One region of the Pseudovibrio sp. Ad46 genome, then DNA from elsewhere that is predicted to be linked to it. Evidence: predicted binding sites of a transcription regulator. Region 1 holds the regulator's gene; each other region holds the start of a gene.
The links. Region 1 encodes PhoB, which activates phosphate uptake and scavenging genes when phosphate is short. Its sites were predicted from a motif close to TGTCATNNANCTGTCAT; they were not measured.

Region 1 (10,023 bases):
CCATGATGCCGCCAGCAGCCCAGGAGTGATCAGCGCCACCCTCTTCGGCTTTGGTCAGCACTTCAGCCACGCCGAGACGGACGAAAGTCGGGATCTGTTCTGACTTCTGGAAGTACTCATGCGCAGCTTCTTCCAAGGTGGTTCCGTTCAGGACCACGATACCCTGGTAGCGACTGGTGTGCGCTCCCTGATCAATGGTGAAGGCCAGATGGCCTTTGCCGAGCAGGTGGTCCGGTTTGAAACCATCTTTGGCTGCAACTTCGGCGACTTTGTCTTCGCTGAACTGCGCCATAGCACGAAGCCCGTCAGGCGCGTTGAAATCAACAACGAGCGTGGAGACTGCACCGTCGGTCTGGGCTTGCAAGGTCAGGCGACCTTCGAATTTGAGGGTACTGCCAAGCATGGCTGTCAGGACAATTGCCTCTGACAGCAGCTTGTTGACTGGCGCAGGGTACTTGTGCCGCGCCAGCATAGAGTTCAGCACCGGCCCCATATTGATAACCCGACCGCGAACGTCCAATGCTTCAACAGCAAAAGGAACAACAGCGTCAACGCCAGCGGCGGTCGGTTGAGCAGGTGTATTTGTCATCTTATTCTTTTATCCTTGCACATATCTTTGTCTGAAAACCGGAAAACCACTTTTCAGCGATATGCTTTATCCTTCAGGCAAAGCACCCATGCACCACGCCATAATGCCTTTTTGGGCGTGGAGTCGGTTTTCTGCCTCGTCGAATACCACAGAATGCGGGCCGTCGATTACCTCATTTGTCACTTCTTCCCCACGATGCGCAGGCAGGCAGTGCATAAACAAAGATGAATCGTTGGCTTCGCTCATCAGGCGTTCATTGACCTGATAAGGAGCCAGCAGGTTATGACGCGTTTGTGCTTCGTCATCTCCCATGGACACCCAGCAATCGGTGATAACACAATCACTGTTTTTCACAGCAGCAAACGGGTCATCTGTCACGACGAGTTCAGCACCGGATGTATAGGCCTTTTCGATCCATTCAAGAGGTACTGTCAGTTCATTTGGTGCGGCGACGTTAATTTTGAAGTCAAACTTTGCTGCCGCTTCGATCCAAGAGTAAAGAACGTTGTTGCTATCGCCCACCCAGGAAACGGTTTTACCCTTAATGCTTCCGCGGTGTTCTTCGAATGTCATGATGTCGGCCATGATCTGACAAGGATGCGAAACCTTAGTCAGGCCGTTGATGACCGGCACGGTAGCGTACTCTGCCAGTTCTCTCACAGCATCATGGTCCAGCATACGGATCATGATCATGTCCACGAAGCGGGACAATACGCGAGCGGTATCTGGAATAGACTCGCCGCGGCCAAGCTGCATCTCTGCGCCTGTCAGCATCAGGGTTTCGCCGCCAAGTTCCCGCATGCCAACATCAAAGGAGATGCGGGTTCTGGTGGAAGGCTGCTCAAAGACCATGGCGAGCACTTTGCCTGCCAACGGCCCCTGCCCGCGATGAACACCATTGCGGGTGGCTTTGATCTGATTAGAGACTTGCATAATCTGGCGAAGGTCATCACCGGAAAAATCACTGATATCGAGAAAGTGCTGTGGTTTTGTCATAGTGGTCATTTGGCAGTCTCGGCAGTTTTCAGCTCGGTTTCCACATCCGCAGCAGCGGCTTCGATTTTTTGGACGAGCATGTCAATTTCTTCAGCGGTAATGATCATTGGCGGCATAATACGGAGCACGTTGTCTCCGGCACCAACTGGCAGCAGGCCGTTGTTGCGCATGTGTGCCAGAACTTGCGTGTTCGGCACTTTGCACTTCAAGCCAAGCATCAGGCCTTCACCACGCACCAGCTCAAACACATCACTGTGCTGATCAACAGCGCAGGCCAGCTTCTGCTTCAGCTGCAAGCCTTTTTCCTGCACAGCTTCCAGAAAACCCGGTTCCAGAACCGTTTCCAGGACAGCATTCCCAACAGCCATCGCCAGCGGGTTGCCGCCGAATGTGGTGCCGTGAACGCCCGGAACCATGCCGCTGGCCGCTTCATTGGTTGCGAGGAACGCCCCCATTGGGAAGCCGCCACCGATGCCTTTTGCAATCGCCATCAGATCCGGTGCAACGCCTGCCCACTCATGGGCAAAGAGTTTGCCGGTTCTGCCAACGCCTGTCTGGATCTCATCGTAGATCAGCAACAAGTCATTCTCATCACAGATCTGGCGCAGACCTTTCAGGAAGGCCGGGTCCATGGTGCGGATACCACCTTCACCCTGAACCGGCTCCAGCATGATGGCAGCAGTTTCCGGTCCAACCATCTTTTTAACCGCGTCCAGATCACCAGCGGGCACCTGATCGAACCCTTCTGGCGCAGGGCCGAAGCCTTCGAGGTACTTTTGCTGGCCACCAGCGGCGAGCGCTGCCATGGTTCTGCCGTGGAACGCATTTTCAAAGGTGATGATGCGGTTCTTTTCCGGGTTGCCCTTGGCAAAGTGATAGCGCCGTGCGGCCTTCATGGCCCCTTCGGTTGCTTCCGTCCCGGAGTTGGTGAAGAACACAACATCAGCAAAGGTGTTGTCTGTCAGCAGCTTTGCAAGCTTCTCACCCTCTGGAATTGTATAGAGATTGGTGACGTGCCACAGCTTTTCAGCCTGAGACTTCAGCGCCTCAACGAGCTTTGGGTGTGCATGACCCAAGCCGGAGACGGCAATACCCGAGGCACAATCCATGTATCGTCGACCATCAGCCGCAATCAGCCAGACACCTTCCCCACGCTCGAACGCGAGGTCTGAGCGTGCATAAGTCTGCATTAGCGACGAAGTCGTCATTTCTTACTCCTCATGGATTGAGCTTTCTCGATATGCTCAAAAGTCCTGGTTGCTACAAAAACAAAAAAACGCCGTGTGGCGTTTTGAAACTAAGAGAAGCGACATATAAACCGGGTTCCCTCAGGGCAGTCAATAACACGTATTGCCAGCAATACCTTACTCCCGTTCAGGAATTGGCTGCCAGCCTTGTGTCTCTCCCTCTGGTGCAGCTTAAACAGGCTACTACCGGAAGAAGCATGCATTGTGGCATTTTTAGAGGATAGAGTAGAGATTAAATCCCATGCTCTATGACCAGTTTTTTTCCACGGTTCTTAAGGTTTATTCAATACACCTCTAGCGTGTACTACGGCATATGAGAGAGGAGTGCGCTTAGTTCTTGTGTTATGCAATTTGTAGTTTACTAGTGTTTTTTACTAGTTGTTTTTCAGTGGTAAATATATGTATTAAATATCAACGGGGTAACGCTATCAGCTCTTACTTTGTGTTGGAAAGAATGCGGTGGAACTTGGTTTAACAAACAGCTCCTATTCTTTAGATTGATAATCTTCTCCCACCACAAGAAGGCTGTTATAGGTAAGTAGTAGTACGGCAATTCTGGGGAAAACCAGAGTCTTCCCCACCTCAATTCTTTGAGGTTATTGCTCGCATCAACGCCCATATAGTACTGTGTGACAAGAGTTATACACCATCTCGTAGTTACTGAACGCTGCAAGCACACACGCTCAGGTAAGCGGCACTTTCGGATGCGTCCGAACTGAGCGAATGCTGTTTTGCGCGCCACTGAAGGAAGACGGGGCCCTTTAATGAGCTGGACAGCAGAACGTGTAGAGTTACTAACCAAACTTTGGGCAGACGGGTTAAGCGCCAGTCAAATCGCGGGGGAACTTGGCAATGTGACCCGTAATGCGGTGATTGGTAAGGTTCATCGCCTTGGTCTTTCAGGTCGCGCCAAATCGGGAGGTGGTGCAACCAAAACGAGAAAGGCACCTGCCCCAGCGGCAAGGGTCGTCACCTCAACCAAACCAACAGTGGCTGAAGCGATTGCAGCTGTTGCGCCTTCTCCAAGTCCTCGACAAATTCAACCAACGATAGCCGGTGCCAACGCCCTTAAAGTTGAACCGATTGAAGCTATACAACCAGAAATTTCTCCAGTCCCAACCTCCGATCTCTTTATTCCGGTTTCAGAGCGCGCCTCCATCCTGACTTTGAATGAGCGCACCTGTAAGTGGCCGATTGGTGATCCGAGTTCTGACGACTTCTATTTCTGTGGGCGCCAGTCAGATGCAGGCACACCTTATTGTGCGCATCACCGCAGCATTGCCTATCAGCCCGTCAGCGACCGCCGCAACCGCCGCGCAAGCTAATCTGAGCTGAAAAAGCAACGTATTGAGCCGGGTCTAAAGCCCGGCTTTTTGCTGTTTGGCTGCCGTTCTGATCTGGCGCTTGTCGCTCTGGCCTGAGAACTAGTGTGTTTTAAAGGTTTGGCGGGTGACGGCACCCCAATATGGGTCCGTATAGTTTTCTTCCAAAAACTGACCTGAGGTGTAGGTGTTGATAACGGAACGCCAAAAGGCAATGGCCTGATCAGCGCCTTCAATCTGCTTGATCTGCCAGTGACCGGGCATTTGATCAAACAACGCAGCGGCAAAACGCTGTCCCAGTTTATGTCTGCGGAACACTGGCACCACGTAAAACTCGCAGACTTCAAAGTCGTGATGATCTTGCCGCTTGATTGCAGCTAACCCGGCGGGGATATCATCATTTAAAGCCAGATAGCCGGTGATGTTGCCTTCAAGGAGCGTGTCTTTGGCAAACACTCCATCCGCATTTGGATGTTTGTGTGTGAGAGGTGAGAACTCTGCCTCATAGGCCTGACAGAGATTGTCGTAGATATGAGCGGTCGCTCGATCAACCGTCTTGATTATCATTTGTTATCCGCATTGTTTTTGGTCTGCACCTCTGGAAGGGAGATGCAGTTTCACAATGCGCATATAGCAGAGATCAATTACCCAACAGCGAACTGGTCGTTGAAAGCGTATCCGGCACCGCGAACGGTGCGGATCGGGTCTTTCATGCGTCCTTTGTTGATGGCTTTGCGCAGGCGGCCTACGTGGACGTCCACGGTGCGCTCATCTACGTAAACATCATGGCCCCAGACACCGTCCAACAGCTGTTCACGGGAGTAAACGCGGCCCGGTGCGCTCATGAGGAACTCCAGCAGGCGGTATTCTGTGGGGCCGAGGTGTATTTCGCGGCCTGTTCTGCGCACGCGGTGGGTTTCGCGGTCGAGCTCGATGTCGCCAGACTTAAGCATTGTGGAAACAACTTCTGGCAATGCACGGCGGAAGATCGCACGAACACGGGCCATAAGTTCCGGAACGGAGAACGGTTTGACGACGTAATCGTCGGCCCCGGTTGCCAGACCGCGGATGCGCTCGGATTCTTCGCCGCGCGCTGTGAGCATGATAATCGGCATGCGCTCGGTTTCTGAGCGTGCCCGCAAACGACGGCAGAGCTCGATGCCAGAGAGGCCCGGAAGCATCCAGTCCAGCAGCAGGAGGTCCGGCTGGCTTTCCTGCAGCAGGACTTCCGCCTCATCTCCTCTTGCGCACACGTCAACAGTGTAGCCCTCTGCTTCAAGGTTATAGCGCAGCAGCAGGCTTAACGGTTCTTCGTCTTCTACAATCAGTATCTTAGGCATATTAAAGTGCTCTCTTTGCACCTTCTCTTATAAAGCAATTGCGTGTGTTCTGCTCGTTATAAGTGAATTCGGTCTACACGGTTGTACTCTGCGCCAGTTCGTCCGTCTTTGGACGATCTGTTGGAAGGTGGCTTCCGGAGATCATGTAGTAGATGTTTTCTGCGATATTGGTTGCATGATCACCGATGCGCTCAATATTCTTTGCGCAGAACAACAGGTGTGCGCACATGGTGATGGAGCGCGGGTCTTCCATCATGTAGGTGAGCAGCTGACGGAACAGGCTGGTGTAAAGCGCATCCACTTCGTCATCGCGAACATGTACGCGCTGGACAACTTCAAGGTCACCAGAGGTGTAGGCGTCCAGAACGGCTTTGAGCTGTTCAAGTGCCAGATCAGACATGTGCTCAACACCCACAGCGAGCTGCTTGTTGTTGAACTCAGATTCAATCGCCAGTGTTCGCTTGCCGATGTTCTTGGCCATGTCGCCAACGCGCTCCAGGTCGTTGGAGATGCGCATGGCGGCGATGATGTCGCGCAAATCGCTTGCCATTGGCTGGCGGCGTGCGATCACGGAGATGCACAGCTCTTCCAGCTCGGCCTGCATGTTGTCCAGTCGCTGATCGGCGGCGATGGTGCGGGTTGCCAGTTCGCGGTCCTGTCTCAGCAGTGCGGTGACAGCGTCGTGAACAAGGGTTTCTGCCAGTCCGCCCATTTCAACGACACGTCCAGCCAGTTCTTTCAGCTCTTCATTGAAGGAAGAGACAATATGATCTTTCATCGGATATCTCCTTAGAGTATCGCTCTTTTATTTTTAACCAAAACGGCCTGTGATGTAATCCTGCGTGCGCTGGTCTTTTGGGTTGGTGAAGATGTCGTTGGTCAGCCCCTCTTCCACCAGATTACCCAGATGGAAGAACGCGGTGCGCTGGGATACACGTGCGGCCTGCTGCATGGAATGGGTTACGATGACGATGGTGTAGTTCTGGCGCAGTTCGTCCATCAGCTCTTCCACTTTCGCGGTGGCAATCGGGTCGAGCGCAGAACATGGCTCATCCATCAGGATCACTTCCGGAGACACAGCGATTGCGCGCGCGATGCACAAGCGCTGCTGCTGACCACCGGAAAGGCCTGTGCCTGGCTCGTCCAGACGGTCTTTCACTTCTTCAAACAAACCTGCACGCTGCAGGGAACTTGCGACGATATCTTCCAGATCTGACTTGCCTTGTGCCAGACCGTGGATGCGTGGGCCGTAGGCCACGTTCTCGAAGATTGATTTCGGGAACGGGTTGGGCTTCTGGAACACCATGCCAACACGGGCCCGCAGTTCCACCACATCAATGCGCGGGTCGTAGACATCGTCATTGTCCAGGAGAATGTCTCCTTGCACGCGACAGATATCGATGGTGTCGTTCATGCGGTTCAGGCAGCGCAGGAAGGTGGACTTGCCGCAACCGGACGGGCCGATCAGCGCGGTCACCTGATTTTTGCGGACATCCAGATCAACACCATGAAGGGCCTGCTTGTCGCCGTAAAACACTTTTACATCGCGGCCACGCATCTTGAGTGTTTCGCCTTCAGCTGAAACGGCTGGAGGGGCGCTCATTGTTGTATCCATTGCACTCTCGGTGTCTGTGGTCATTTCCAATGCCATGATCTTGCCTTTCAAATCACCAGCGGCGCTCAAAACGTTTACGAAGGACGATTGCGATTGCATTCATCGAGATCAGGAAGCCGAGCAGCACCATGATCGCGGCAGAGGTTTTCTGCTGGAAGGCAGGCTCCGGGAAGTCTGCCCACATGAAGATCTGCACGGGCAGCACAGTAGAGGGATCAACCGGACTTGCCGGGATGTCTACAATGAAGGCCACCATACCGATCATGAGAAGTGGTGCGGTCTCACCCAGGGCCTGCGCCATGCCGATGATGGTTCCGGTCAGGATGCCCGGCATTGCCAGTGGCAGCACATGATGGAACACAGCCTGCAAGCGGGACGCCCCGACGCCGAGTGCGGCTTCGCGGATGCTTGGTGGCACGGCCTGAAGCGCTGCACGGGAGGCGATGATGATGGTTGGCAGGGTCATGAGCGCCAGCACCATACCGCCGACGACCGGCGCCGATCTCGGCAGACCGAAGACGTTGAGGAACACCGCCAGACCAAGCAAACCAAACACAATGGACGGCACGGCAGCCAAGTTGTTGATGTTCACCTCAATCAGATGTGTCCAGCGGTTCTTTGGTGCGAACTCTTCCAGATAGATTGCAGCGGACACACCAATTGGGAACGAGAGGGACAGTGTGACGAGCATGGTCCAGAAGGAACCAACGGCTGCGCCCCAAATGCCTGCCATCTCCGGTTCACGGCTTGCGCCGGACTTGAAGAAGATAGAGTTCCACTCGTTTGCAACTGTGCCTTTGGAGACCAGATAGTCGGTGTAGGCGATCTCTTTATCTGAGAATTTGCGGAAAGATTCTGGCGTTTCCAGCTCTTCAATGCCCCACTGGCCAGCAGGCACGGCAGCATCCGTAGACAGCGGAATAAAGGCTGTTCCGGTGACGCTGGTCGGTGTTACCTTTTCTGCTTTAATGGTTCCGCCGTTCACCTCTACGAAGAAGCTTGGCATGTTGGCGTTGAGTGTGCCGCCCGTGCCAATGTTGGCAAGATGGCCATGCAGAGTAACCAGCTCAGCTTTTTGTTTCTCCAGAGCGCTCATGATCTTGACCAGAGCAGCTTTGTTACCTTCGACCTCAGAGGTCAGGCGCTGTGCAACAAGAGGATCTTTCTCATTGGCCAAGCGGGTCTCCAAGCCTGCGATCTTGGTTTTCACGCTGATTTCTGATCGGCCACGCGCTTCGATCTTGCCTGTCAGCAGTTCGATTTCACGATCATAATAGGTCTTCAACGCCGCAAGGATCTGCTCAAACTCAGGCTTCTGCGCACTGATGGTCACCTGACCGTCCGTGCCGGAAACTGTTGCTGCGCTTGAGGTGGCGATCTCGGTTTTCTTTGTGATCAGGCCCTTGACATAAAGATCGGCAAAATCAGAGAGCGGGATCGCAACCGGGCCAGTCTCACCCAGCATGGATGGATCGGCTATTGCTTGCTTTTGCAGCGTGACATTGGCACCGGAGGACACCAGAGAATAGAGCACACGGCGGTTTTTCCGGTCAGAAGCGAATGGCAATTCAGCCTTCAGTCCGTCGCGAATGATCTTGTTGTAGCTTGCGCCCGCCGGATTGGCAGGATCGACCTTTTCTGCGCTCAGATTGAGCGGTACACTTACGTAGTTGTAAGTGAAGGCAGGCAAGCCTGAGCCGACAATTGTGAAGAGCAACAGAACCAGAAATGTTGCGGCCAGTGCGATGGCACCCATGCCGTAAGCCTTGAAGCGCGCTTCCATGCTGTAGCGCTTTTTCAGGCGCTTGCGAGCTTCGTCTGTCGTATGGACGCCGGAAGGAATGCCTTTGACACGCCCGCCAATGGCAGAACCGGCAATGTCCTGAGCGATATCAATCATACTGTTCCCTATATTTCTTCACGACGCGCAGAGCGAAGATGTTCAGAGCAAGTGTGATGCAGAAGAGGAGAAGACCAAGTGCAAATGCAGCGAGTGTTTTCGCGCTGTCGAATTCCTGGTCACCGACCAGCAAGGTGACGATTTGCACGGTCACGGTTGTTACAGCCTCCAGCGGGTTTGCCGTTATGTTTGCGGCAAGCCCTGCAGCCATCACCACGATCATGGTTTCACCAATGGCGCGGGAGATGGCGAGGATCAGAGCGGACACGATGCCCGGAAGAGCGGCTGGCAGAACAACCCGGCGGATTGTTTCCGACTTGGTGGCACCAAGACCGGCAGAGCCATCGCGCAGTGACTGCGGCACCGCGTTGATCACATCGTCAGAAAGGGAGGAGACGAACGGAATGATCATAATGCCCATGACAAGGCCAGCTGCCAGCGCAGATTCTGAACTGACTGACAGGCCGATGCTTTCGCCCCAGCCACGGATAAAGGGTGCCACAGTCAGCGCCGCGAAGAAGCCGTAGACCACGGTTGGAATGCCAGCCAGAATTTCAAGAACCGGCTTTGCAATGGCACGCACTGGCGTGCTTGCATAATCGGAGAGGTAAATTGCTGAGAGCAGACCAACGGGCGCGGCTACGAAAATAGCAATTGCTGTGATCAGCATGGTGCCAACCAGAAGCGGGATTGCACCGAAGATTTCAGTATTGGCTTCGCCGTGCTCGGCCCCTGCCCCTTCAAAGGCGCTTTGCGGGCTCCAGTGAGTGCCGAAGACGAAATCCAGAATTGGGATCTGGCGGAAGAACATCAAGCTTTCGAAGATAAGCGAGAGAATGATGCCGATGGTGGTGAAGATCGCGACAGCGGAGCACAGGATCAGCAATCCCATGACGGTGCGCTCTACAAAATGACGGGCTCGCATTGTCGGTGTGATGGTGCGATTGCCGTACCACAGACCACCAGCAACCAGGGCGATGATCAGCGTTGTTTTAAGAATGAATGATGTTTGTG
Region 2 (10,023 bases), on a different contig from region 1:
ATTGATGCCCGACGAGATGGAAGATCGCAATATCAACCTAGTAGTTTGAAAGGGGAGAAACATCACCACGCTAAAGTAGTGTGTTTTTTTTGACACACCAGCTTGTGTGGATACCCGATACACTCAACTCAGACACCACAGATCATAGCCGTTCTAACTTCCTCTAAACCATTGAATAATATTATATAAATAACATCACAGCACTTCTAGATTGGTACATTTAACTGCTAGACAAACGTAATTCCCCTGAACGCGCGCAAAAAATTACGCACTGGGGATTAAAATGCCAACTAAAATTTAATATGCAAATTCAAAATAGAAATAGGCAAGAGTACCCACATGCACATGGCCTCAAACAGAGGAACCCGGTGGTTTTGGACACCACCGGGAATGAGAGTCATTGGAAAATCAGGATTATTGAAAGTCCAATGAAGGTCTAAGGCTTAAGTCAGCCTTAGAAAGAACGCTGTACGCGGAAGTTCAAGACAGCAGCGTCTTCCTTTGAAGAACGATCTTCGTCTTTCTGCTTCCAGCCAGCACCAGCAGAGAACAGCAGACCAGAAACAGGACGGTATTCCATAGTTCCGGCAACAACAACTTCGTTAAAGTCAGCCATGATTGTTTCTTCGCCGGACTCTACGTCCAAGTAAGAAGCTTCAACACCGGAAGACAACTCGCTTGTCCAGTTGTGCATGTAACCACCAGCAACAGACCAAGCTTTGTTGGTTTCAATATCACCATCAGTGTTAAGGACTGCGTCTGCAATATCGCCTTCAGCTCCAACATAAGCCATAGCACCGTCTGCATAAGCAGCCTGGAAGTTGATCACGTCGCCAGGAGCAATCATGTCAAGATTGAAACCAACAGCACCGGCAACAGCGTATCCAACTTCAGAGGAGTCACGACCAACTGATGTATCAACCTTGGTTACAGCACCAGAAAGACCAGCATAGCCCCAACCCTGATTCAACAGAACCTTCGCAACAAAGGAAGGAAGAGTGTTACCTGCTTTATTCAGATCATCAGCACCAACGTCTACGCCCTGCTCACGATCAGAATTGTCTTCAATAGAAGCAGCAATCGTCAGGCCATTACCCAATGCGTGGGTATAGGACGCCTGCCATACAGTGTCATCAGCCAGGTGACGATCAAACAGGTTGGAAGCCAGTTCGCCAGTCCAAAGATCGAATGCAGAAGTTGCAAGACCGAAAGTGAAGCCACCAATCTGAACATAACCCTTGTCCAGTTTAACACCTGCAGAATCACGTGAGTCGGAATTAGAAGTGTACTGGAAATCCATGTATGTACGGATCAGACCCAGCTCAGACTGTGTACGGGTATCAATACGCAAGTTCGCACGGGAACGGAAGTTGTGGTTGTTGTCTTCTCTGCTGTAATCTTCATCGTCCAGCAGGTCTGTAAAGCGTGCTTCAACACGAACACGGCCGCCGATTTTGATTGCAGTTTCAGTGCCTGGCAGTACGAAGAAACCTGCACCGTATGCATCGTTGATGCGAACGTAATCTACTGGTGCGATGTCAGCTGGAAGATCAGCAGCCTGAACGGAAGTTGCAGCGGCAGCAGCAGCTGCTGCGATTGCGATAGCCTTGAAATTCATAATTCTAACTTTCTTTAAAACCAGAGCAGCTCGACCACATGTCGATCCCTGACCACTCTGGCTCCCCACTTGCGCATTCTGATCAAAGCAATGTTTGAAACATCACTTTACTCAGCGGGCACCGGTAAGTGCGCCCCGCGCTGTTCACAACATCAATATTTGTGATCTTTGGCTTTTAATCAATAATTCAAATGAAGTTTGAAAGTCATCGAAATACGATGTGGCACAAATAACACAGGGAATTCAGGGAAGGTAAGCCAAACTAAGAACGGCAACACGTACTAGAAACAAACTATTTCAAAGCAAAAGTGAAGATTAAACCCATAAATTATTGTTATATTCAGAGTTGCTGGAGAGGTGTTGAGACGGGACCGGCATAACTTAAGAAAAACAAACAAAAATCATCACTTTTTCAGTCAAAAACCTATTATCTCAAAACCTTTTCCTTCCAAGTCAGCTGCAACTGACTGCAAGCATACATCAACAACAACAACAAATAATAATACATCAATAATTTTGATATTAAATACATAGACTCCACACAACCCATAAAAACATATGTAAATCAATAAGTTAACTAAACTCACATAGACCCACTGCGATTTATCGGCCTAAAACGCATTAACTTTTGCAGTCTATACGATGTGGACAAATCCACCTCAGCGAGCATTTTTCACGCAAAGGACAACTGACTGCCTACCAAAAACAAAGAGGGCAGCCACTTGAGTGACCGCCCTCCTCCATAAAACTGAGTGTTTTGTCCTAGGCTTGGCCTTCAATGAGTTTGCGACGTAACCATCCTGAGAGTTGATCCATCATCATCACCACCACAATGATCAGAAAGATCAGGTAGAGAGTGTTCTCCCAATCCTGTCTGGTTCGCATAGTCTCTATAAGCTTTAGGCCTATTCCCCCTGCTCCCAATGCCCCAATCACAGTGGCACTGCGTGTATTGCTCTCCAGATAATAAAGCATCTGAGATATAAAGAGAGGTAGGATTTGCGGAAACAGCCCGAACCGGTATTTCTGAACCGGAGAAGCTCCCGTTGCTTGCACGCCTTCCGCCTGTTTCTTATCTGCATTCTCAATCGCCTCAGAGAACAGCTTGCCGAAAGTACCCGTATCGGTAAAGAAGATCGCAAAAATCCCGGAGAGCGGCCCAAGCCCGAACGCCCGTATAAAGATGAGCGACCAGATAAGCATATCGACCCCGCGTAGGAAATCGAAGAACCGGCGCACGCCTGTTCGCGCCAACCTCACCGGATTAACATTCGCAGCAGCAGCAAACGCAAGCGGCAATGCTAGAATACCCGCAATCAAGGTACCGACCACGGCCATGATGAGAGTTTGCAGCAATGCGAAATAAACCTCCCCATGCTGCCACTCGCTGTTCATCCAAAACTCATTGAACATAAAGCGCAGGTTGGAAACATCAGGATCCAGTCTTTCCGAAGAGAACGCCAGCGACATCAGCTGACCAGCACTCAGTCCGTTCAGCTTGCTGTCAAAGTCAAACCAGAAGTTCTCCCACCCAACGAAATAGCGATGCACCTCAACTTTGCTCTTTGTCAGCCAGATACGTGTATATAAAGAGGGCCGCGCATTAACCTGGGTTTTCGAGACCTTGAGCCAGTCAGCTTCAGCTCCACCAATAAACTGCGGAACCCCATCTCCAACCTTGAATGTAAAAGGCTCACCAAACTCTGGATGAGTGTAAGTCACCACATCATCTGCAAAGTGAAGCACCCCATCTTCACCGAGCAGAATGGAGGATTGCCCACGTGATTGCTCAATCCAATCTGGCTGCTCTTTATATATAGCCCGTCTGTTGCCCTCCAGACTGACAACAAATCCCTGATCAGCCTTCTTGAACTGATACTTTGCATGCACCTTGTGGGCATAAGCATCCAGTGCAAACAGTTGAGCCATGTCCCCACGAGCCTTCTCCATCACGCCCGGAACATCAAACGCGAAAAAGCAGAGAGCCAAATAAACAACAACCAACAGCGACAGCACCGGCCCAAGCAAGCGCTTTTTCAAATCCAGCCCGAGAACACCGGGATACTGCTCGTCCAACCGTTGCTCTTCATGATGCGACGTCCCACGCAAGGCACTAATATCTGTCATAGAACGCTCCATCAAACTTGCCCCGTCTGACCAATAAGTTTTTGTCGCATCCAGCCGCTGAGGTAATCGATGGACGTGATTGAAAGAACCAGCATGAAAATGATGACAAGAATGTCAGCTCCATAGTTCCAATCGACAACCATCTTCAACTCAGCACCAAGACCACCAGCCCCGACAAACCCAAGGATCGCAGAGGCCCGTACGTTCACTTCCAACCGAAGCAGCGTGTAAGACAAAAAATTCGGAAGCACCTGAGGCAGAATGCCAAAGCGAATTTGCTCTAACCAGTTGCCACCTACACTGCGAATGCCTTCAGCAGCCTTCAGGTCACAGTTCTCATTCACCTCAGAAAACTGTTTGGCGAGTGCACCAATTGTATGCGTTGTCACCGCAATCACAGCTGCAACCGGACTTGGCCCAAAAATCAGAACCAGCAACAGCGCAATCACAATCTCTGGAAACGCGCGAAAAATATCCATCACCCGGCGCATCGCTGCAACGGCAAGCCGATTGCTCATCAAGTTACGGCTCGCAACAAAACTCAGCGCCCCGCCCAGAAAAAATGCCAGAAGAGTTGAGACCAAAGCGATGTTGACGGTCTCGATTAGGTACGGAAGATATTGAAGAACAAGTGCGAAGAGCCCAATCAGCCCTTCCTCATAAGCACCAATGAACAACTCAGCCGGATAATCAAAGAATTTACCCAAGCCTGTCCAAAAGCCACCAGAATTTGCTTGGTCCGCAACAAACAAGCCACCGAAGATGCTCAGGACACAAAGGCCGAGCAGAGAAAGAGTATATAGCGTTCGGCGCCGGGCAACACGCTCATAGGCCTGAGAAATCTCGGCCAGACGGGAAGCTTCGGCAAGCGCCAGATGAGCGGCCACTTCAACATCCTCCAAACAGGGAAATGATGAGAGCCACCACGGCCCCCATAAAGAAAGGGCGCAGTCAGATCCGCGCCCCTTTATTACTCTGAGAATTAGTTAGCTTTTTTTGCTTCAATCTTACGGCGACGCGCTTCAACAATGGTCTTGTAGAAGTCGTGGTTCACTTCCACGAAGTCAGCGTACTCACCACCCTGTGCGGAGTAGAAGCACTCGGTGTTATCAGTCACCATGGACTTCAACGAGGCAACAACCTTCTGCTTTACGTCAGATGGAAGCGACTTACGTACAACAAGCGGACCATTAGGGATCAGCGGAGACTGCCAGACCTGAACCAGATCAGACATATCAACCATGCCTTTATCTACCATCTTACGCAGATTACCAGAGGTGTAGCCCTCTTCCCATTCGCCAACGCCAGATGCCCAGGTGACGCCACCGTCAACATCGCCATTCAAAACAGCAAGAACGTTCTGCTCGTGTCCACCAGAGAACTGCGTAGAGGCAAAGTACTCTTTCAGGTTCAGGCCCATATCGTCAAACGCAACAGAAGGAACCAGATAACCGGAGGTGGAGTTAGGGTCAGCAAAGCCCATGCGCTTGCCCTTCATGTCTTCCAGCGTTTCAATGCCAGAATCCGCACGAGCAACCAAAACAGAATAATAGCCTGTTGCGCCATCTGTCTGCTTGGTGGTCAGCACTGGCTCAACAGCATCAGGAGCTGACAGATAAACAGCGGAGTAACCGGAAGCGCCAAGCTCGGCATAATCCAGGTTACCACCCTTCAGGCCTTCAATAGTGCCAGCATAATCAGCAGCTGGGAAAAGCTTAACCGGAACACCCAGCAGCTTTTCAAAGCGATCAACCAGACATTGATTGGAACGAAGGCGGTCCGCTTCGTTTTCACCACCAAGAATACCAATGCGGAATTCAGTGATTTTCTCTTCAGCCAGAGCCATAGGCGCAGCAAGAAGGGTCGTGCTAACAGCAAGAGCTGCAGCAACTTTACCAATGATTTTCATCAGAGCACTCCAATATCAGAATAAAAATCTAAAACCGCTGCTATTCAGCAGCAGAGACGACAGGCGAAGCATCACCTTTCGCCAGTTCCAGGGCAGCGATTTTTGCACCTTCGCTACCAAGAGAAGTTGAGGTCATCCCCTCCTCAAAACTGTCGTCAGCACCGTAGATCTCACGGGCCACTGCGGTCGATAGCTCATCCGGTTTCCCATCAAAAACAATCTCACCATCGCGCATACCAATCACGCGGTCGCAGTAGTTTCGAGCAGTATCAAGAGTATGGAGATTACAAATAACTGTCAGGCCATCTTCCGTGTTGATCGCCTTAAGAGCGTCCATCACCACCTGCGCATTCATCGGATCCAGCGAAGCAATCGGCTCATCGGCCAAAAGCATTTTCGGTTCCTGCATAAGAGCACGAGCAATCGCAACACGCTGTTGCTGACCACCAGAAAGATTTTCGGCCCTTTTCAAAGCCGTTTCAGCAATACCAAGTCTTTCAAGTTTCAACAGAGCCTGAACCCGCTCTTCACGAGTGAACAGCTTGAGCATGCTTGAAACTGTTCCGTGTGCATTCAAACGCCCCAACATAACGTTGGTTAAAACATCAAGGCGAGGAACCAGGTTGAACTGCTGAAAGATCATCGCGCAATCACGCTGCCAGCGGCGCTTATACGTCCCCTGTAAAGCAAGCACATCAACACCATCAACAAGGACACGCCCATCGGTTGCCGGGGTAAGTCTGTTGATCATCCGCAGCAACGTGGATTTACCCGCACCAGAACGACCAATAATGCCGATCATCTGAGGCTTCTCAACAATGAAACTCGCCCCTTTGACAGCAACATGCGCGCCAAATTCTTTTCTAACGCTTTCAAACTGGATCAAGAGTCCAACCCCGGTACCTGTTAAAATTTAACGTACTAGGCACACGCGATTGTTACAGCGAAATGACGCTCACTCACAAAGCAACCCCGTCAAAAAACCGTCACACCCCACCTCCCCCACATAGCTGGCAAAACGAGCATTACATTACGTTTCTATGACAGAAGGAAAAACCAACCGGCTTTCAAACCAAGGTATCGAAACTCTGCTTTTCAGGGAATCAAAAACCGTCGATTGAACGCTAAGCACTCTGAATGCTCAGTAGGGCTGAGCACCTAACTTCTGAAAGCATCGACATTAAAAAAGCAAATGGGCGGTACTGTTAGGTACCGCCCATTCGAATATAAATTAGTGCTGTTTGCCAGCTGCTAGGTCTAAGGCCGCTATCCTGCGATTAGACCCTAGAAGTGAACTGACTTCGCAGCAGCAGGTTTCTGGAGTGGTGGGGCGAACTTAGTGAGGTCGATGCCTTCCACTGCTGCCTTGTACTCATCCATGTTTGGAGTTCTGCCGAGGATTGCGGAAAGAACAACAACCGGAGTGGACGCCAGCAGGGATTCACCCTTTTTCTCAGAGGAATCTTCTACCACACGGCCCTGGAACAGGCGGGTAGAGGTTGCCAGAACGGTATCCCCCTTAGCAGCCTTCTCCTGGTTACCCATGCAAAGGTTACAGCCAGGACGCTCCAGGTACATAATGTTTTCGTATTCGGTACGTGCTGTTGCTTTTGGCAGTGCATCATCGAATTCGAAACCGGAGTACTTCTGCAAAATTTCCCAGTCACCTTCTGCCTTCAGCTCATCAATAATGTTGTAGGTTGGCGCTGCAACAACAAGCGGAGCATTGAACTCGACCTTACCGCCGTCTTTCTCAAGGTTCTTGAGCATCTGAGCAACAATCTTCATGTCGCCTTTGTGCACCATGCAGGAACCAACGAAGCCCAGATCAACCTTCTTGTCACCACCGTAGTAGGAAACAGGACGGATGGTGTCGTGGGTGTAACGCTTGGAAACGTCATCATTGTTCACGTCAGGATCAGCTATCATTGGTTCATCAATCTGATCCAGATCGACAACAACTTCAGCAAAGTACTTCGCGTTGTCATCAGGTGTCAGCGCAGCTTTCTCGCCAGACTTGATTTCTGCAATGCGCTTGTCTGCTTTATCGATCAGGCCTTGAAGAACTTTGGCATCATTTTCCATACCTTTGTCGATCATAATCTGAATGCGGCTCTTCGCAATCTCAAGTGATTGAACCAGAGTGTCATCCTGAGAGATACAGATGGAAGCTTTTGCCTTCATCTCAGCAGTCCAGTCAGTGAACGTGAACGCCTGGTCAGCAAGCAAAGTTCCGATGTGAACCTCAATAATGCGGCCCTGGAACACGTTATCGCCAAACTGCTTCAGCATCTGAGACTGTGTTGCATGCACCACATCGCGGAAATCCATGTGGTTTTTCATGGTGCCTTTGAAAGTCACCTTCACAGATTCAGGGATCGGCATGGTGGCTTCACCAGTTGCCAGTGCCAGCGCCACGGTGCCAGAATCTGCACCAAACGCAACACCCTTAGACATACGGGTGTGGCTGTCGCCACCGATAATGATCGCCCAGTCGTCAATGGTGATGTCGTTCAGCACCTTATGGATCACGTCTGTCATGGCGTGGTAGACGCCTTTTGGATCGCGCGCGGTGATCAGGCCAAACTTGTTCATGAACTTCATGAGTTTTGGAATGTTAGCCTGCGCTTTCAAATCCCAAACAGATGCAGTGTGACAACCGGACTGGTAAGCACCATCAACAGTTGGAGAAATGACGGTTGCCGCCATGGACTCCAGTTCCTGTGAGGTCATCAGACCAGTGGTGTCCTGAGAACCAACGATATTCACTTTCACACGAACGTCAGAACCAGCATGCAGAGTTGCACCCGGAGTTGCGCCAACAGCATTGCGGTTGAAGATCTTCTCAACAGCAGTCAGGCCCTGACCTTCATGAGAGATCTCTTTGGCCGGAGCAAAAGCGGACTTCAGTTCAATGCCAAGTGTTTCAGATGCAAAAGTCTGCAGCTTTTTACCAAACACAACAGCATAGGAGCCGCCAGCTTTCATAAACTCAACTTTTTGAGGTGTGAACGCGGAAGAAACATCAACCAGCTCTTTATCACCGTCATAAAGCTTCTTGGTTTTAGTGTTGATGGTGAGCACCTTACCAGTCTCAACTGAGTAGGTCTGCTCAAGAACAGGATCACCATTTCCATCCAGAACGGTGTTGCCATCAGCGTCCTGTTTCTTAACCCAGTTTTTCAGGTCAAGCCCGATACCACCGGTCACGCCAACAGTGGTCAGGAAGATTGGAGAAATGCCGTTGGTGCCAGCAACAATCGGCGCAATGTTCACGAAAGGAACATATGGGCTTGCCTGTTTACCAGCCCACAGCGCAACGTTGTTTACGCCAGACATACGGGAGGAGCCAACGCCCATGGTGCCTTTTTCAGCAATCAGCATCACGCGCGCATCAGGATTTGCTTTCTGCAGTTCCTGAATTTCCGCCTGCGCTTCAGGTGAGATCATGCACTTGCCGTGCAGTTCACGGTCAGAACGGGAGTGTGCCTGATTGCCAGGAGAAAGAAGGTCGGTTGAGATATCGCCTTCACCTGCGATGAAGGTCACGACTTTGATTTCTTCGTCTACGTCAGGAAGCTTTGTGAAGAACTCAGCCTTTGCGTAGCTTTCCAGAATGTCTTTTGCAATCGCATTACCTGCTGCAAAAGCTGCCTTCAAACGCTCGGTGTCTGCCTCATACAGGAACACCTGGGTTTTAAGGACATCGGCAGCCTGTTGCGCAACAGACGCGTCATCGCTAAGCGCCAGGTCAAGAAGAACCTCAACAGAAGGGCCACCCTTCATGTGAGACAGCAGTTCAAAAGCGAAGGACTGAGAAATTTCCTCAACAACAGAGTCGCCAAGAATGATCTCTTTCAAAAACTTCGCCTTTTCGCCAGCTGCGCTGGTTGTGCCTGGCAAGGTGTTGTAGATAAAGAATTTAAGGGAACCGTCTCTGTGTTCGTTCTTGAGATCTTTAATCTGCGAAATGATCTCATTCACAAGTGCGCCATCTTCAATCGGCTTGGGGTTCAAACCCTCGGCTTTTCGAGTGTCAATCTCATTCAAGTAGTCAGTGTACAAGCTCATGATTATTCCGACGCATTTGTGTTAGACGATTTATGTTTGGTGTATCCTGAACTCTATGTCAAAACCATCTCTGGCAAACCGGTCCAAGTTTGTTGTATGCGGTCGTATACCAAATGACATTGGCATGCAAGATGTTTCCAGCAGTTGCAGAGCTCCAACCCCACCCGCATCACTAACAAGCTTATCTATCCACGCAGCCCCAGAACAATAAATTCTGCGAGAGGCTCATTCTGGCAGGCTTTGCCGCCACCCTACTCTTCATCGCCCTAGCCCTTGAACAGACAGTAATTGAGGCAAA
Region 3 (10,023 bases), 110 kb from region 1:
TTATTGGAATGCGGTTTCCATGAAGCTGCGGAGTTTGCGAGAGTGGAGCCGTTCCAACGGCATTTCCCTCAGGACCTCCATGGTCTTCACACCAATTTCCAGATGCTGGTTCACTTGCGTCCGGTAGAAGTCTGTCGCCATGCCGGGCAGCTTCAATTCCCCATGCAGCGGCTTGTCTGATACGCAGAGCAAGGTTCCATAAGGAACGCGGAAGCGGAAACCGTTGGCAGCGATGGTTGCAGATTCCATATCCAGCGCGATCGCACGGGACTGAGAGAAACGCTGCACCGGCTCGCGGTGGTCGCGCAGTTCCCAGTTGCGGTTATCGATGGAGGCTACGGTTCCTGTGCGCATCACACGCTTCAGGTCATAGCCGCTGTAACCGGTGGTCTTTTCAACGGCATCTTCCAGCGCGACCTGCACTTCTGCCAGTGGCGGGATTGGAACCCATGTTGGCAGGTCAGCATCCAGCACCTTGTCTTCACGCACATAACCATGAGCCAGTACGTAATCACCGAGCTGCTGGCTGCTTCTGAGCCCAGCGCAGTGGCCGAGCATCAACCAGGCATGTGGGCGAAGCACTGCAATGTGGTCGGTGATGGTTTTTGCATTGGACGGGCCAACACCGATGTTCACCATGGTGATACCGGAGTTATCTTCTCGCAGCAGGTGATAGGCTGGCATTTGTGGCAGGCGCGGCGGGGCCACACCTTCGCGCGGTTCTTTATCACCTGCGTAGGTGATGAGATTACCTGGCTCGACAAAGGCTACATATCCGCTCTCCGGATCATTGATCAGCTCTTTTGCCATCTGCGCAAAGCCATCAATGTAGAACTGATAGTTTGTGAAGAGCACGAAGTTCTGGAAATAGCGCGGCGCGGTTGCGGTGTAGTGCTGCAAACGATGCAGGGAATAATCCACGCGCGGAGCCGTAAACGGCGCCAGCGGCTCAAAGCCATCTTTCGAACGGTAGGTGCCATTGGAGATGGCATCATCCATGACGGCAAGATCCGGCACATCAAACACATCACGCAACGGGCGCTCTTCGCTGGATGGCAAAGCGCCTTCCACGTGTGCGCCATCATAAAAGGCAAAGTGCAGCGGGATCGGCTGATCACTTTCAGCGATCACCACTTCAAGACCGTGGTTTTTGATCAGGAGATCAATCTGATGTTCCAGGTAGTTCTTAAAAAGATCTGGCCGGGTGACTGTGGTTTTGTATTTGCCAGGCCTTGCCACAAAGCCATAGGACAGGCGCGTATCAACGCGGATGTGGCTGGAAACTTCAAATCGCAGTTCCGGGTAAAATGCTCTGACCCTGGTTTCCGACATGCTGCCCTGTGCAGCCTCTTTAAAATTCTCACGTAGAAAGTCAGTCGCCCGATCAAACAGATAGATCAGGTGCGCAACAGCTTCACTGGCATCTTTAAAGGATTGTGGGGGAATTGTCTCAGGCGTACGGATGGAACGGCTTTCCATCACAACGTCGCTATCGGATATAGTCGACACGTTCGGTTTCTCCTCTTTCGTGTCACTATATATCTGAGGGATGTTTACGACAGGGTCAAGACAAACTGCGGACAAATATGGTTTATTTTTTAGTGAGTGAGGATATTTTCACGCAGCGTCAGTTTCATCTCTGCACACAGAATTGAGATTCATAGCTACATATTTACCCTTATCTCCTTCAGTTTATTCTGTAAAACTATCCCGAAAATTGCATGGGCGAGTTCTAGAGGCACTTTGCAGGACTACGCTTCAGATGATCGGGAGGGATCTTTTTATGCACTTTGTTCGTACTGCTGCGCTTGGTTTGGTGGCTGGCACCTGCCTTACTGTGAGCGCACAAGCTGCCCAGTTGGGGCCACGGCCTGCTTTTCTCGTTGAGCAGATGCAAGAGAGCCCGTTGAAGGATAAGTTGCGCGCCTGCATCGGCAATCCTGCAAAGGCTTCCAGTTTCACGATCGGGCACCGTGGGGCTCCCCTGCAGTTTCCTGAGCATACGTTAGAGTCTTATCAAGCCGCGGCTGTGATGGGTGCGGGGGTGCAGGAATGCGATGTTACCTTCACCAAGGACAAAGAGCTGGTCTGCCGTCATTCTCAAAATGATCTGGCGACAACGACAGATATCCTCGCGACTGATCTGGCCAGCACGTGTGTTGCTCCGTTTACTGCTGCTACCAATGACGAGAAGGCAGCGGCGGAGTGCAGAACCTCTGAGATCACATTGGCGGAGTTCCAAGGTCTCACCGGCAAGATGGACGCCTCTAATCCAGCTGCAACAACGGTTGAGGACTTCCTGAAAGGCACAGCTGACTGGCGCACAGACCTTTATGCGGCAGCTGGTGCTGGTGGCACTTTGATGACCCATGCTCAGTCCATTGAGCTCTTCAAAGAACAGGGCGTTAAGTTTACGCCGGAGTTGAAGCGCCCAAGTGTGAAAATGCCATTTGATGGGTTCACTCAGGAAGATTTCGCTCAGAAGCTGATTGATGAATATAAAGCAGCTGGTGTTCCGGCCTCTGACGTTTATCCTCAGTCCTTCTTTTTGGATGATGTGCTGTACTGGATCAAGAATGAGCCTGAGTTTGGCAAGCAGGCCGTGTTCCTTGATGGACGCTTCCGTATGCAGGGCTTTGACACATCCGATCCAACCAGCTTCAAGCCGTCCATGGCTGAGCTGAAAGAGATGGGTGTGAACTATATCTCCCCTCCTCTTTGGATGCTTGTCACTCTGGATAACGGGAAGATCGTGCCATCTGCTTATGCAAAGGCTGCGAATGAGGCTGGCATCAAGATCTTCACCTGGACGCTGGAGCGCTCTGGGCTGCTCTCTCATAACAAAGGCGGCTGGTACTATCGCAGCATCAATGATGCGATCGCCAGCGAAGGCAGCGTTTATGAGCTGCTGGATGTGCTGGCACAGGATGTGAAAGTGAGCGGTGTGTTTTCTGACTGGCCAGCGACAGTGACTTTTTACGCCAACTGCATGGGGATTGAGTAAGCCCCTCTCCTGCACTGATTTGCATTTTGGAAGCGCGCCTTACATGGCGCGCTTTTTTTAAACTGTCCGCAGCGTAAGCCCTGCCACACTCGTTAACCGATTTACCCGCTGTCCCCGCAGTGCGTTTACCTTGTTCTTTTTAGCCAGCAAAAAAGCTTGACTCTCAAAAAAATATTTAGAGTCTCTATTTTCGCCATTTTAACTCCTCATAAACCTCTACCCCAAGGGAATCCGCGGTCGAATATTAATGGGAGTTAACTTCGAGACGAATATTCGAATCTGTAAATAAAGCGTTGATTCTAAAAGAATAAAAGATATCCACTATTAACCTCTGGTTTACCATAGTGGGTAACCATAGCACTCATGAATTGCGTGAGGTGTTGCGTCGCAATGAGAGTACAGCGTAAAGAAGGGGTGTCCTTGATGGCACCCCACATTTCCACCAAGCCAGATTGGCTTGATACAATTATTAAGGGCGACTGTGTTGAGGCTTTGAACAAGCTTCCTGACAACAGCGTGGATGTGGTTTTCGCCGATCCCCCTTATAACCTACAGCTGGGCGGAGATCTGCACAGGCCTGATCATTCGAAGGTAGATGCCTGCGATGATCACTGGGATCAGTTCTCCAGCTTTAAAGCTTATGATGAGTTCACTCGTGCTTGGCTGCAGGCGGTTCGCCGCGTGTTAAAGCCAAACGGGTCCATCTGGGTTATTGGCTCTTATCACAACATTTTCCGCGTTGGTGCGGTGATGCAGGACCTTGGGTTCTGGATCAACAATGATGTGGTTTGGCTGAAAACAAACCCGATGCCGAACTTCCGTGGCAAACGTTTTACTAATGCTCATGAGACGCTCATCTGGGCCTGCCCTTCACAAGAGAGCAAGCCGACCTTTAACTACGATGCGATGAAGACGTTTAACGACGACCTTCAGATGCGGTCTGACTGGGTGCTGCCTATCTGCACTGGTCATGAACGCCTGAAGGACGACAACGGCGACAAAGTGCATCCAACTCAGAAGCCGGAGAGCCTGCTTTATCGCGTGCTGCTCTCCACTTCAAACCAGGGCGATGTGATCCTTGATCCATTCTTTGGCACAGGCACCACTGGTGCTGTTGCCAAGAAGCTTGGCCGCCACTTTGTGGGATGTGAGCGTGAAGACTCTTACATTAAAGCCGCTTCCGAACGGATTGACCGGGTTACACCTGCCAACGATGATTTTCTGGCGATGACACAAGGCAAACGCTCCCTTCCACGGGTTCCGTTTGGCAATTTGTTGGAGACAGGATTATTGACACCGGGCGCGGAACTGACCGATGCCCGTGGACGCTTCAAGGCTACGGTTCGCGCCGATGGTTCCTTGATCTGCGGCGAGCATTCAGGATCCATCCATAAGGTGGGTGCGCTCGTTCAGGGTCAGCAAGCCTGTAATGGCTGGACCTTCTGGCACATTAAACGTGGCAAGGCTCTTGAGCCGGTTGACGCCCTTCGGGAAGTCGTCCGCTCGCAAATGCCTAAGTAGCGTCTTACACAGTTCGTGTGGCGACCTCGCCCCACGGTTTACAGGGTTTGTCCCTGCTTCATATCCATATGACTTGGCCCCTGCCTTTCTAGGCGGGGGCTTTTTTTGTGGTTTGTTTACTTTGGCTAAAACCTAGCGCTTATGCCCTCTCACAGGATGTCAGCAGCCTCGTCTTCTCAGTGCAATCAAAACAACAACGAGAGAAGCAAATGTCCACTGAGCAAACAAATTCTAGCCTGAGCCTGATACAGCCCAAAAATGTTATGTTCGGCTCTTTAGGTCTTACAAAAACCGAAGACAAAGCTGATCTGAAGAACATCAGCGCAACCACACCACAGATGCCCAGTCTGTACATTGGCCCAATGACAGATTCAAAAACACTTCGCTATCGCCCATTCCATAGCGGCGGTTTTGTTGCTTATGAGAAAAGCCAGCGCTCATATTTTATCTACTGCGAAAATCCCGATGTTTCGAAATCAAAGATTGCGCAAAACTCATTTAGGGAAGACCAAAGTTTTGTCGAGTATCTGGGCAGCAGTGCTAAAGAAATTTCTCCAATATTGAGAGACCTCTCAACTCAATCTGTCACCAAACAGCAGGTGTCTGACTTCAATAATGGAACCACCACGGACGCATTCTCTGAGCTGAAAGAAATTGTTCAGGTAGTCAGTGATGATGTTGCAGGGACTTTCTGGGCACTCGTGGAAACCGATAGCGGCCAAATGTATTGCCCGATCCGCGTGGTAGATACCGAAACAAGCAACGTGCAAGATGACAAGCTACCGACAGATGGCAAACTCATTCACTGGGGACATTACATCCTGCCAAGTGATTTCCTTGCTTATTATTATGAGCGCAACACGGTCACTCTGGGGTCATCACTCCTGCTCCACCTCTTTGGCCTCGGAAACTTCTCTCAGACCATGCCGGTAACATGTAACGGCTTGAAAGCAGCAGTGGTTCCCGGGAACAAGTTTATGGAACGCTCCAGTTGTGGGAACAACACTCAAACTCAGTTTGAGGCAATCAAACAGGCTATTTTAGATTTTGATATCGAATAGTACTGGTCTCTGCCCTGTCAATTTCTCGGACGGGGCAGAGCCGCCTTTCTTCGATGTACAAGACTCTTTTAGGGTGTAATACTTCGAGATATGATTATTGAGTAAACTCTGTTTGATGCAGCTAAGCTGCTGATTGAGCATCGTTATCCTAATGGTTGGGGTGGGGCAGCATCTTTAAGAACCGAGAGCGGTAAAATTCTAACCAGCATTGCACCAGATACCAAGAATGATGGCCTATCCCTTTGCATGGAAGTAGGTGCAATTCTGGAAGCGCATAAGCTGGATGAAGTTGTAACCCATTCCCTGTGTATCTGCCGGGATGATGAGAACAGCCCCTTTGTTATATTAACACCCTGCGGTATTTGTCAGGAGCGGTTGGTGCATTGGGGTGGGGATGTGAAGGCAGCAGTTTCCAATAGTGATAACAAGCTGATCTTTAAGAACCTATGAGAACTTCAACCTCATCACTGGTCAATCGTGAATGGTGAGGTCTTGTAGCCTGCATAGAAGCGGCCAGTTCTGGACTGACCGCCACCTTCTGCTTAATTACACGAACTCCACCAATGCCTTACGACGCTTCCCAACCGCTAGGGTCAGCCTTTCACCCGGTTTCAGGTCGCCTTCTGAAATCACCCGGGTTTCTTCCAGGACGATGGATGTATTCAGGCGGACGGCACCTCCGCGGATGAGGCGGCGGGCTTCGCTGTTGGTGGTGGCGAAGCCGGTTTTTACCAGTAGGTCTAGGAGGCCGAGTGGTTTGGCAAGGAGGGATAGAGGTAGCTCGTGGGTTGGCTGAGAGAAGTCTTCCTGACCACTGAACAGAGCTTCTCCCTGCTGAAGGGCTGCTTCTGCTGCGGCCAGACCGTGGACGATGCCGGTGACTTGTGTTGCCAGGATCTTCTTGGCCTCATTCAGCTCCTGCCCTTGTAAGGAAGACAGGCGGTCAATTTCGCCCAGTGGCAGATCGGTGAAGAGTTTCAGTAGCCGAGGTACATCAGCATCATCCGCATTGCGCCAGAACTGCCAGAAGCCGAAGCTGGACAGGCGGGATGGGTTGAGCCACACCGCGCCTTCTGCAGTTTTGCCCATTTTGCTGCCCGAGGCTGTTGTCAGCAGTGGCAGTGTGAAGCCGAAAAGCTGGCTGCCGGAACGGCGGCCAAGGTCCACACCATTGACGATGTTGCCCCATTGATCAGAACCGCCAATCTGCAATGTGCAGTCGAAGCGCTGGTTGAGCTCAACGAAGTCAACGGCTTGCAGCATCATGTAGCAGAACTCGAGCACGGAAAGTGGTTGTTGTGCCTCAAGGCGGGAGCGGACGCTGTCGAAGGTCATCATACGGTTGACGGTGAAGTGCGTGCCGAAGTCCCGCAGGAACTCGAGGAAGCGGAATTCATCCAACCATTCAGCGTTGTTGACGATTTGGCCCTGCCCTTCAGACAAGTCGAAGAGGCGCTCTACAGTTGCGCGGATACCTGCGAGATTGTGTTCTATCTGGGTATCATCCAGCAGTGGTCGGCTTTCGGAGCGGAAGCTTGGGTCGCCTACGCGCGTGGTACCGCCGCCCACCAACAGGATTGGTTTGTGTCCGGTTTTCTGCAACCAGCGCATGGCCATTAATGGCAGCAGGTGGCCGACATGCAAGCTGTCGGCGGTTGCATCAAACCCAGCGTATGCTGTGATGGGGCCTGCTTGGAGTTTTTCGTCCAGCGCTTCCAGATCCGTGCATTGATGCAGGAAACCGCGATCGATCAACAGTTGAAGGGCTTCAGATTTTGGGCGGAAGCAGCGGGTGGTGTCTACAACGGTATGTTTCATAATGCTCTCCTTCGCCGCGCAGGAGAGCTAAAACACGAAAGCCGCCTACGCGGCGGCTTTTGGTTCTGACCTCAATTTTACATGAGTTTATAGGAACGCGGCCGCCGATATGTCGGGCGCATAATAATAAACCGCAGAAATGATGGTCAGGTTCTTGCTCATGTCCAAGTGTATGACCGCAACGGCACTGCCCTGTCAAGAAAGTTTTGGCAGTTTGTGCTGCTCGGCGCTCCTCAAGCTGTACTTTTGAGCATATTCAGCTTTTTGATGAGATTGGCTAACTCTTTCATATCATTAAAGATTGCCATTGGGTTTTGCTGTTCAAGACGGCTGTGTAAATCTGCATTGCCGTGGGAGGCTCCGGTGAAGCCGAGGGCCGTCATGCCTGCTGCCCGGGCAGCTTGCAAGCCGAGGTGGCTGTCTTCAACAACAACGCATTTTTCGGGAGCGACGCCCATCTCGCTTGCTGCTTTCAGGAACACATCTGGCGCTGGCTTGCCCTTTTCAACAAGATCAGCCGAGAAATATTTATTCTCAAACCGATCATATAGATTTGTGAGCTTGAGGGTATGTTCCAGGCGGTCCATGGAACTGCCAGAGGCGATGCACATTTGCAAATTCGGGAATGAGTTGTCCAACTCATGCAATGCTTCATGGATGCCAGCGATTGGCTTGAGATGCTGCTCAAAGGCTGCCTTTAGCGCCTCATCCTGATTTACGAGCGCCTCGTGGTGGCGGATGTTGACGCCAATTTCCGCTTCAACCTGGCCAAATACTTCTGCAGATGACACACCGCAGAAGCGGGCGATCATTTCTTCCGTGCTGATGGGGTATCCAGCTTTGGTGAAGCCTTCGGCCTCGACCTGACAGCCAATCCACTCGCTATCAATCAAACAGCCGTCGCAATCCCAAATAAGTAAATCGTAGTTCATAAGCAAATCCAGTTGGTTATATCAGGCGCAGTGTTGTCAGCAAGAATGGCATTTTCATGATACCGCAGGAGCACATTACAACTTATCCTCGCAGACCTAGCACAGTTTCAGCTCGACCTAGGAGATTTACTCCCAAAAACCTAGTAGTGAGCCTTTGCCAAAGCTCCGGTAGGCTGAGGGGTAAACACGCTGATTTGTGTACGGGGGACGTATGTCAGTTGCTTCTCAGGTGCGAAAGTCTGGTGCTGCGCGACGGCGCAAGCTCAAACCAACATTGATTGTCCGTATCCGCGGCGGCATTGGCAATCAGCTTTTTCAGTATGCTTTCGGGCGGAAAATCGCGCTTGAAACGGGGATGAAACTTCGTTTCGACCACAGTGAGTACGCGCAGTATTTCAACCGCTCCTATTGCCTCAACCTTTTCAAAACGCAGGGCTTATCTGCTACTGAATCTGAAATGTCCGCAGTGCTTTGGCCTGCGCAGGCCTTTGGGCAAACCGTCAAGATATGCCGCAAGTTCTATCCCTTCTACCAGCGCCGCTACATCCGCGAGGATGAGTTGCTGCGAGATGGAGATACGCCCGTCTTCAAGCAAAGCGCTTATCTGGACGGGTATTGGCAAAAGTGGGAGATGCCATTCTCCATCATGGAGCAATTGCGAGAAGAGATCACGCTCAAGAAACCGATGGTGCTTGAGCGGCTGAAACTGCTGCAACGGATTAACTCAGGTCCGTCTGCTGCCCTCCACGTACGTTATGGCGATTATAGTCAGGCTCACAACTTGCAGAATTTTGGACTGTGCTCTGCTGGCTATTACAAGGGCGCGATGGATTTCCTCTCAGAGCGCATTCCCGGCCTGACCTTCTATGTCTTCTCTGACAGTCCTGAACGAGCGCGTGAGGTGGTTCCGCAGCAAGACAATGTGTTTTTTGCGGATCCGATGCAGGATGGAAAAGACTATGAAGATCTGATGGTTATGTCATCTTGCGATCACATCGTCACCGCCAACAGTACCTTCAGCTGGTGGGCTGCTTTCTTAAACGGGAATGAAGAGAAACACGTGATAGCGCCGCTTAAGTGGTTCAAGAACCCCAATCTGGATGACAGTTTGATCGTTCCGCCGCACTGGCAGCGATTATAGTGCCTGCAATGCCCAAGTCGGTTTAGGCGAGTTCCAAAGCATCAACTTCGTGCAGGATCTGTCCGATTGCGTTTTGAGACAGAGAGAAGTGTTGGTGCGCCCCGCTCTTTTCTCCAATAACCGGCGCGTATCTTAGTCCCCGTACATGTGCGAGCCATGCATAAGCACTCTGGACGTAATCTGCAGGGAAGATCTCAATCAGCTTGCCGCCTGCTTGTGTGAACAGCAGGTTTGTCAGCCCTGCGCCGTGGGTTCCAACGATGATCCTGGCGTTGTTGAAGAGTTCTACCTGCTCTTTGTGGCTTAGTTTGCCGGGAATGATGCTTTGAAAACCCCGTGCCTCCAACTGCTCTTTGAGTGACTTCTCGTTCACTATTCGGCGTGTTTTTGCATCATCCCGCGCGATATAGAGCCTTGTGGCTGGCGTCTTGTGCATATCAAGTTGGTATGCAGCCAGATAATGCGTTGCGACCATAGATGCTGCCTGCTCGCTGGCTGGGACTCTGTATTCGCAGTTCATCGCTGGTGTGCAGTGAAACAACGTCT

Region 2: the regulator PhoB is predicted to act here: its motif matches at 6,684-6,700, upstream of phnC (phosphonate ABC transporter ATP-binding protein).
Region 3: the regulator PhoB is predicted to act here: its motif matches at 1,556-1,572, upstream of PsAD46_RS08135 (glycerophosphodiester phosphodiesterase family protein).

Annotation. Positions count from the first base shown of each region.
Region 1 is NZ_LMCG01000040.1:361,594-371,616, reverse strand. Features, by position in the region: gene PsAD46_RS08670 (Hsp33 family molecular chaperone) at 1-589, opposite strand, end outside; gene argF (ornithine carbamoyltransferase) at 656-1,594, opposite strand; gene PsAD46_RS08660 (aspartate aminotransferase family protein) at 1,591-2,793, opposite strand; gene PsAD46_RS08655 (GcrA family cell cycle regulator) at 3,597-4,157, shown strand; gene PsAD46_RS08650 (GNAT family N-acetyltransferase) at 4,257-4,721, opposite strand; gene phoB (phosphate regulon transcriptional regulator PhoB) at 4,799-5,494, opposite strand; gene phoU (phosphate signaling complex protein PhoU) at 5,568-6,272, opposite strand; gene pstB (phosphate ABC transporter ATP-binding protein PstB) at 6,306-7,109, opposite strand; gene pstA (phosphate ABC transporter permease PstA) at 7,162-9,009, opposite strand; gene pstC (phosphate ABC transporter permease subunit PstC) at 9,002-10,023, opposite strand, start outside.
Region 2 is NZ_LMCG01000072.1:151,465-161,487, forward strand. Features, by position in the region: gene PsAD46_RS20395 (porin) at 455-1,618, opposite strand; gene phnE (phosphonate ABC transporter, permease protein PhnE) at 2,381-3,745, opposite strand; gene phnE (phosphonate ABC transporter, permease protein PhnE) at 3,757-4,632, opposite strand; gene phnD (phosphonate ABC transporter substrate-binding protein) at 4,728-5,654, opposite strand; gene phnC (phosphonate ABC transporter ATP-binding protein) at 5,695-6,540, opposite strand; gene PsAD46_RS20420 (bifunctional aconitate hydratase 2/2-methylisocitrate dehydratase) at 6,939-9,725, opposite strand.
Region 3 is NZ_LMCG01000040.1:247,019-257,041, reverse strand. Features, by position in the region: gene PsAD46_RS08140 (AMP nucleosidase) at 1-1,479, opposite strand; gene PsAD46_RS08135 (glycerophosphodiester phosphodiesterase family protein) at 1,784-3,004, shown strand; gene PsAD46_RS08130 (site-specific DNA-methyltransferase) at 3,428-4,525, shown strand; gene PsAD46_RS08125 (hypothetical protein) at 4,735-5,586, shown strand; gene PsAD46_RS27625 (cytidine deaminase) at 5,695-6,036, shown strand; gene tyrS (tyrosine--tRNA ligase) at 6,133-7,404, opposite strand; gene PsAD46_RS08115 (HAD family hydrolase) at 7,638-8,336, opposite strand; gene PsAD46_RS08110 (alpha-1,2-fucosyltransferase) at 8,548-9,477, shown strand; gene PsAD46_RS08105 (glycosyltransferase family 61 protein) at 9,500-10,023, opposite strand, start outside.